Roseiconus lacunae: one gene and its partner. The protein of the gene in region 2 interacts with the protein of the main gene of each other region in a pairwise test. Links are inferred from orthologs where the notes say so. Each region holds a gene or a part of one and is shown on either strand. Other genes may lie near its edges.

Region 1 (2,950 bases), on a different replicon or contig from region 2:
CAAACTACGAAACGAAGTCGAGTCGTCCTTTTGGATGAACCAATCGACCCGTTCTCGCATCAAATACCGCGTGAAGCCCTGGTTGTTCGCCGATGCGAAACGCCCACAGATGTCGATCATCCTGGGACGCCAAGCGTCGCCGGCTGCTCCGTAGCGAAGCAACCTCTTTGCGACATCATCCTTCGTCGCCGATACGAATCTTAATTATGAATCGATCGGCGCGCTAAACGTGCTGCCACGTTTGAGTTGATGACCTCGTAGCCATTGCTCACCGCTCATTTGGTTCTTCCCCGCCGGACGGATTTCGTCGAGTCGCAAAAGTCCGTCTCCGCAGCAAACGATCAATTCCTGATCGCCGGTGACTTGTCCCGGTTGAAGTTCCGCGACATCTCCTTCGACCGGACTGACTCGCAGGACGGCGATCCGTTGAGGCGGTTTACCTTGGCGAAGTTGGATCTCGGTGTAAGCAATCGGCCAGGGCTGCATCCCACGGACGTGGCAGTCAATCTTGCTGCGATCCCATCCCCAATCGATGTGTGCTTCACGTTTGTGCAGACGCGGTGCTCGGGTCACCTTTGTGGCATCTTGGGTTTCTCCGATCGCAGTTTCTCCGTCCCAATGCCGCAGGGTTTCGATCGAATCGACAACCAGGTCGACCCCAAGGCTCGAAAGGCGTTCTTCGAGTTCTCCCGACGTTTCATCAGGTTGAATCTCAGTCGTCGCTTTGGCGAGAATCGGACCTCCGTCAAGACGTGGCGTCATGTGAATCACGCTCACTCCCGTTATGGGGTCTCCACTGAGCAGCGCCCGTTGAACAGGTGCCGCCCCGCGATACGCCGGTAGCAGCGAACCATGCAGGTTGATGCCGCCCAGTCGCGCGCTCTCGAGTGCCGCCGGTTTAAGTATGTGACCGTAGTCGCAGACGACGAGTAGATCCGGTGACCACAGTTGAAGCTGTTCGACGGCCGCATCTTCGTTGATCGAAACTGGATCGAAGATTGGCAACGAATGCTCGTTCGCCCAGGTGCGCACGGGGGCCGGAGGAGGACCTTTCCGGCTTTTTACCGGCGGTTCTGGTTTCGTCACCACGGCGATGATTGTGTCTTCGGATCGACGGAGGGCTTCAAAGCTGGGGACCGCAAAGGGACCAGTGCCCATGACAATGATTTTTAAAGCGATGGGACCATTCCTTGTTCAAGAATCGCGTTGCGGGAATCGCGAGCGATCACCCGACGGCTGATGAAGTCGGTTCGACCGTTAGCAGTACTTTTCGGTCCACTGATTGAGGCGTTCGACAAGCTCTTCATCAGGAGGGATCGCGCCGGCAGATTGCTTTGATCGAAAATCGGTTTCAAATTCATCAAGTTCCGGCTGGATTTCTTGGACCGCTTGCTCATTCATGCGATCGAAAAACATTGTCCCATCGAGATGATCGATTTCGTGCAAAAAGACTCGCGCCAAAAAGCCTTCGACGGTAGCATCGATTGACTTGCCGGAAATGTCGAAGGCGCTGATTCGAATCGATTTCGGCCGAATGACCTCGCCGTTGACGCCGGGCAGACTGAGGCAACCTTCGACAGAGCTGGCGTTGCCCTTCGGACGCTGAACTTCGGGATTGAGGATGACGAATTCCTCGCCCTCCCCACGTTGGCCGGTCGGGTTGGCTACGAACATTCGCAACGGTAGGTCCACCTGGTTTGCCGCCAATCCGACGCCGCCGCTTTCATACATTAAATCCAGCATCTCCTGGGCGATCTGCTTCAGTTCGGCATCGACTTTGCGAATCGGCTTGCTGACATAGCGGAGCGTTGGATGCGGATAATGAATGACTTCAAGCGGCATGGCTGACTGAATCGGAAGGAGGGGACAATTCGAGATCGACTATCATGACGGATTTTGGTGTTTTTGTCATTCCACCTAACCCAACAAGCGTTCGCGGTAGATTTGCGAAGTGGTAACCCGTCGCGGCTGTCGAAAGTGGTGCGCCCCCTCGACATCGCAAGGAGCTTTTGCCACCATCGTCGATGGCCCGCGTAAACGCAGCGTTTTCCGCGTTGTTTGGCGAGCTTTGACGCAAAATTCTGTCCCGATTGATTTCTCCTGTCCCGACTTTGCGAGTTGAATTTGTCGATGCGACTGTCACCAAATCAGAATGCGATCGGGGTGATCGAACGCCTCGCCGCCGATCCGGTCAGCGGCGTGACGGTGCGGGAGATCGGTGACGCAAACGTCTACGACTTCGGTGTCAAAGTGGACGGGACGCTTGCCGGGGGACTTGCGTTGGCCGAAATCTGTTTGGGCGGATTAGGCCGTGTCTCGCTCGTTCCATGTGACGGGCAGCGATTTGTATCGGCTAACAGCATCTATGTTCAGACCGACGCTCCATTGGTGGCGTGTCTCGGATGTCAATACGCCGGATGGCCGGTTCAGGCGGACGACTATTTTGCGATGGGCAGTGGTCCGGCCCGCTTGCATCGTGGTCGTGAAGCGATGCTGCAAAAGTATGACCTCGGGGATTCGGAATCGAAGTCTGCCGTGGTCGTGCTTGAGGCGGAATCGTTTCCGACCGAATCGACGATCGCGCTGATCGCCGAACAGTGTGGCGTCCAGGCAAAGCAATTGAGAGTGTGTATCGCGCCGAGTACGTCGATCGCCGGATCGGCCCAAGTCGTCGCCCGTAGCATCGAAACCGCGTTGCACAAAATCGATGAACTGGGTTTTGATGTCCGTCGTATTGTTAGCGGAACCGGCTGCGCCCCGTTGCCTCCGCCGGCAAAGCGAGGCGATATGATCGGCGGTATCGGCCGGACGAACGATGCGATGCTCTATGGCGCCGAAGTCACGCTGTATGTCAATTGTGATGACGAAGCGGTCGAATCGATCTACGAAAAAATCCCTAGTTGTTCGTCTTCCGACTACGGGCGTCCGTTCGCGAAAATCTTCGCGGACT
Region 2 (3,031 bases):
GACGACCTTTTTGATATCGGCTAACTCAACCAACTGGGCATGCATCGATCGCCGCACGAAGTCACGTGTGGCGTCGTCAAGTACCGGCTCGGCTTCAATCGTCTTAACCGACATAACTCAATTGGCTTCTGGTGTGTCCTGACCGAATGAGCCTTCTTTCAATCGGTCGCCTTCTCAACCCGGACGTCGTCGGGCAAGAAACATCAGCCGCATTATCGGGTATCGGCGGCCAATTAATGTTAAGGATCTGTTAAAGGCGTGTGTCGTTCAGGTGTGATTGTGCTGCGGTAACCCGGCAGGTAATCGACATGCTTTAGGAACAAACCCTGCGGCGGCGCGGTCGGACCGGCATAGATCCGATTACGCTGCTCTAAAACTTCGTCGATCCATTCAGGCGGTTGCTTCCCCAGTCCTACTTCGACCAGAGTGCCGACAATATTACGCACCATGTTGTAAAGAAAACCGTTGGCTTCAACCTCAATTGCCACATGCCCGGTTTGCTCAAAGTCCGTGGAAGGGACTACGACACAGTCCCTAACGTCGCGGACGGAGGACTTTCGCTCCGCACCGGCTGATTCGAAGCTTGAAAAGTCACGATGGCCAATGACTTTTTTTGCGGCAATCTTCATTAATTCAACATCAACCCATCGCCGAAGACGCCATCGATAGCGGTGTTCAAATGGATTCCGTTGATGCCGCACTTGGATCTGATACCGGTAGCGCTTTCCAAGTGCGTCGCGGATCGCGTGAAAATCCGAATCCGCTTCGTGGACTTCGTTGACGACGATTGAGGGTGGCAATCGAGAATTGATTGCCCGCAGCAACGCTTCGGTCGTGGCGGTCCAATTCGGAAACCGACAACTCGCGACTTGGCCAAGGGCGTGCACCCCCGCATCCGTACGCCCGCTCCCGACCACACTGACGTCTTGACCGGTACTACGGCGGATTGACGTCTGCAATGTCCCTTGGATCGTCGCCTGCTCCGGCTGGACTTGCCAGCCGGAATAGTCAGTGCCGTCATATGCAATGACGAGCGCAAACGTGCGGTTAGCCGGCATGCCTAAGCGGTCGCTACCGACTGCTGCAACAGTTCAGCAATCTGCACCGCATTGGTCGCGGCTCCTTTGCGAAGGTTGTCGCTGACACACCAGAACGCAATTCCGTTGCCCTGCCCACTGATGTCGCGGCGAATCCGCCCGACGAAGACGTCGTCTTTGCCATCACAGTCACGCGGCATCGGATACCGTTGACCTTGCAAGTCATCGACCACCGTGATCCCTGGAGCCGCACCGAAAAGCTCTCTCGCTTGCTCGACCGAAATCGGTTGCTCGGTTTCAACCAAGATCGATTCGCTGTGCCCGATCGTCACCGGAACCCGAACCGCGGTCGGACAAACTTGAATGTTGTCGTCACCCATGATCTTGCGTGTTTCATACACCAACTTCATCTCTTCACTGGTGTAACCTTCAAACTTTTCGCTTCCGATCTGCGGGATCAAATTGAATCCGATCGGGTACTGAAACGTCTTGCTGGCCGGTGTTTCGCCGTCGAGTACCTTTTGCGTGCTGGTCATCAGTTCGACGTTCCCAGCCAGTCCCGCGCCGCTGGTCGCTTGATAGGTGCTGACAACAACACGCTTGATCTTGCAGGCTTTGTGCAGTGGCGCCAAAGCAACGACCATCTGAGTCGTACTGCAGTTTGGGCTGGCAATAATTCCCTTGTGATCGGCAATTGCTTCTGGGTTAACTTCCGGCACGATCAGGGGAACGGACGGGTCCATCCGCCAGAAAGCGCTTTCGTCAACAACGACGGCACCTTCTTCGACCGCATAAGGAACGAATTCGGCGGACACCTCGTCAGGCGTGCTGGCGATCACCAAGTCGACGTCTTTGAATGCACCGGGGGCTAACAATTCAATTTTGATTGTCTCGCCCTTCACGGTTACCTCTTGGCCAACGCTTCGTTCCGATGCCAGTAGCTTCAACCGTTTGTACGGGAAGTCACGGGTCTCGAGTTGCTGTAGAACGATTCGTCCGACGGCGCCGGTGGCACCAACGACAGCCAATGTATCGTGCACGGGTGTGTCCAGAGTAGTTTGGGGAAAGTATCAGTCGTCTCGTGATGACAACCTTGCCAATCGTTCGGTTCGCCGCTGCCCCAGTCACGAACCGCCAGCGCTGATGAGGGTCGATCAAAGCCGACTTGAAACGAACGCAGATTTCCAAAGTTTATGACACAATGGCGGTTTTGAAAGGCGGGATTTAGGGACGCCCGCCCAGGATGGCCAAGCAGACGCGGGTTTTGCGGAATCGGACAGCATCGCACCGAGCCCAAACCACCCCAACATGGTCAAATCAACACCCCAGAAAGAACCACACCCGCTTCATCCATTCGGTTCCGCCCCGAAGCCGAGGGCGATGGCAACCAATGCTTCGCCGTCTCCCCCCGACGCCTAAGACGAAGACACAGCCAGCGTTTAAAACGAACGACGCCCGGCCGAATCGGCCGGGCGTCGTCGTGTTTGATTCGCTTTGGCGACGGCCGAGATGCAAAACCGCGGCCGAAGCGTCAACTATTTCGCTTCTTCGATCGCCTTAGGAAGGTCCTTGTCGACCAAGCCCAAGCCACCACGACCACCATCGATCCGCGATTTGACGTCGAGGATGGTGTCCTCTGCCTGAGCTTCCCAGAACTTGGTGATCTTCTCTTTGCCAAGAGGCTTGTAGGAGCGGAAGATTCGGAATCCGACACCACGAGACGGATCGCTGGTCAACCACCACGGGCTCCGCGGGAAGTTCGGATCGTCGACTTTCCACTCTTCGTAATCGCTGGCCAGACGGGCCGCACTGCGGAGATCCTCAGGATCGAACTCCCAGCTTCCGCCACGCAACACACACGGGGACGGGTATTCGGGCCAAACGACGACGTCGGTTGCGTTGAGGTTTTTCTTTTCGGCGAAGGATGCGTAGCCGTCTTCGGTGTAAGCGTTCACGGTCCACTCGGCAACATTACCGTGCATGTCGTACAAGCC

What was found. Proteins that work in one complex are often made in the same cells at the same time.
Region 1: the proteins of FYC48_RS16780 (region 2) and def interact in binary tests that used the Escherichia coli proteins (3 or more experiments, as listed by UniProt). The link is inferred for Roseiconus lacunae from one-to-one orthologs.

What each region holds. Positions count from the first base shown.
Region 1 is NZ_VSZO01000015.1:63,481-66,430, forward strand. Bases 51-2,928 are described here. They hold def (peptide deformylase), read right to left. Parts: upstream 1,843-2,928; coding sequence 1,258-1,842; downstream 51-1,257. Other genes in these bases: FYC48_RS19890 (flagellar motor protein MotB), read left to right, coding at 51-154; fmt (methionyl-tRNA formyltransferase), read right to left, coding at 205-1,179; mch (methenyltetrahydromethanopterin cyclohydrolase), read left to right, coding at 2,131-2,928. Outside these bases: more of FYC48_RS19890, read left to right, coding at 1-50; more of mch, read left to right, coding at 2,929-2,950. UniProt on the Escherichia coli protein: Removes the formyl group from the N-terminal Met of newly synthesized proteins. Requires at least a dipeptide for an efficient rate of reaction. N-terminal L-methionine is a prerequisite for activity but the enzyme has broad specificity at other positions.
Region 2 is NZ_VSZO01000012.1:120,706-123,736, forward strand. The notes cover bases 70-3,028. They hold FYC48_RS16780 (aspartate-semialdehyde dehydrogenase), read right to left. Parts: upstream 2,078-3,028; coding sequence 1,061-2,077; downstream 70-1,060. Other genes in these bases: FYC48_RS16770 (serine/threonine protein kinase), read right to left, coding at 70-114; truA (tRNA pseudouridine(38-40) synthase TruA), read right to left, coding at 240-1,058; FYC48_RS16785 (formylglycine-generating enzyme family protein), read right to left, coding at 2,573-3,028. In the rest of the region: more of FYC48_RS16770, read right to left, coding at 1-69; more of FYC48_RS16785, read right to left, coding at 3,029-3,031.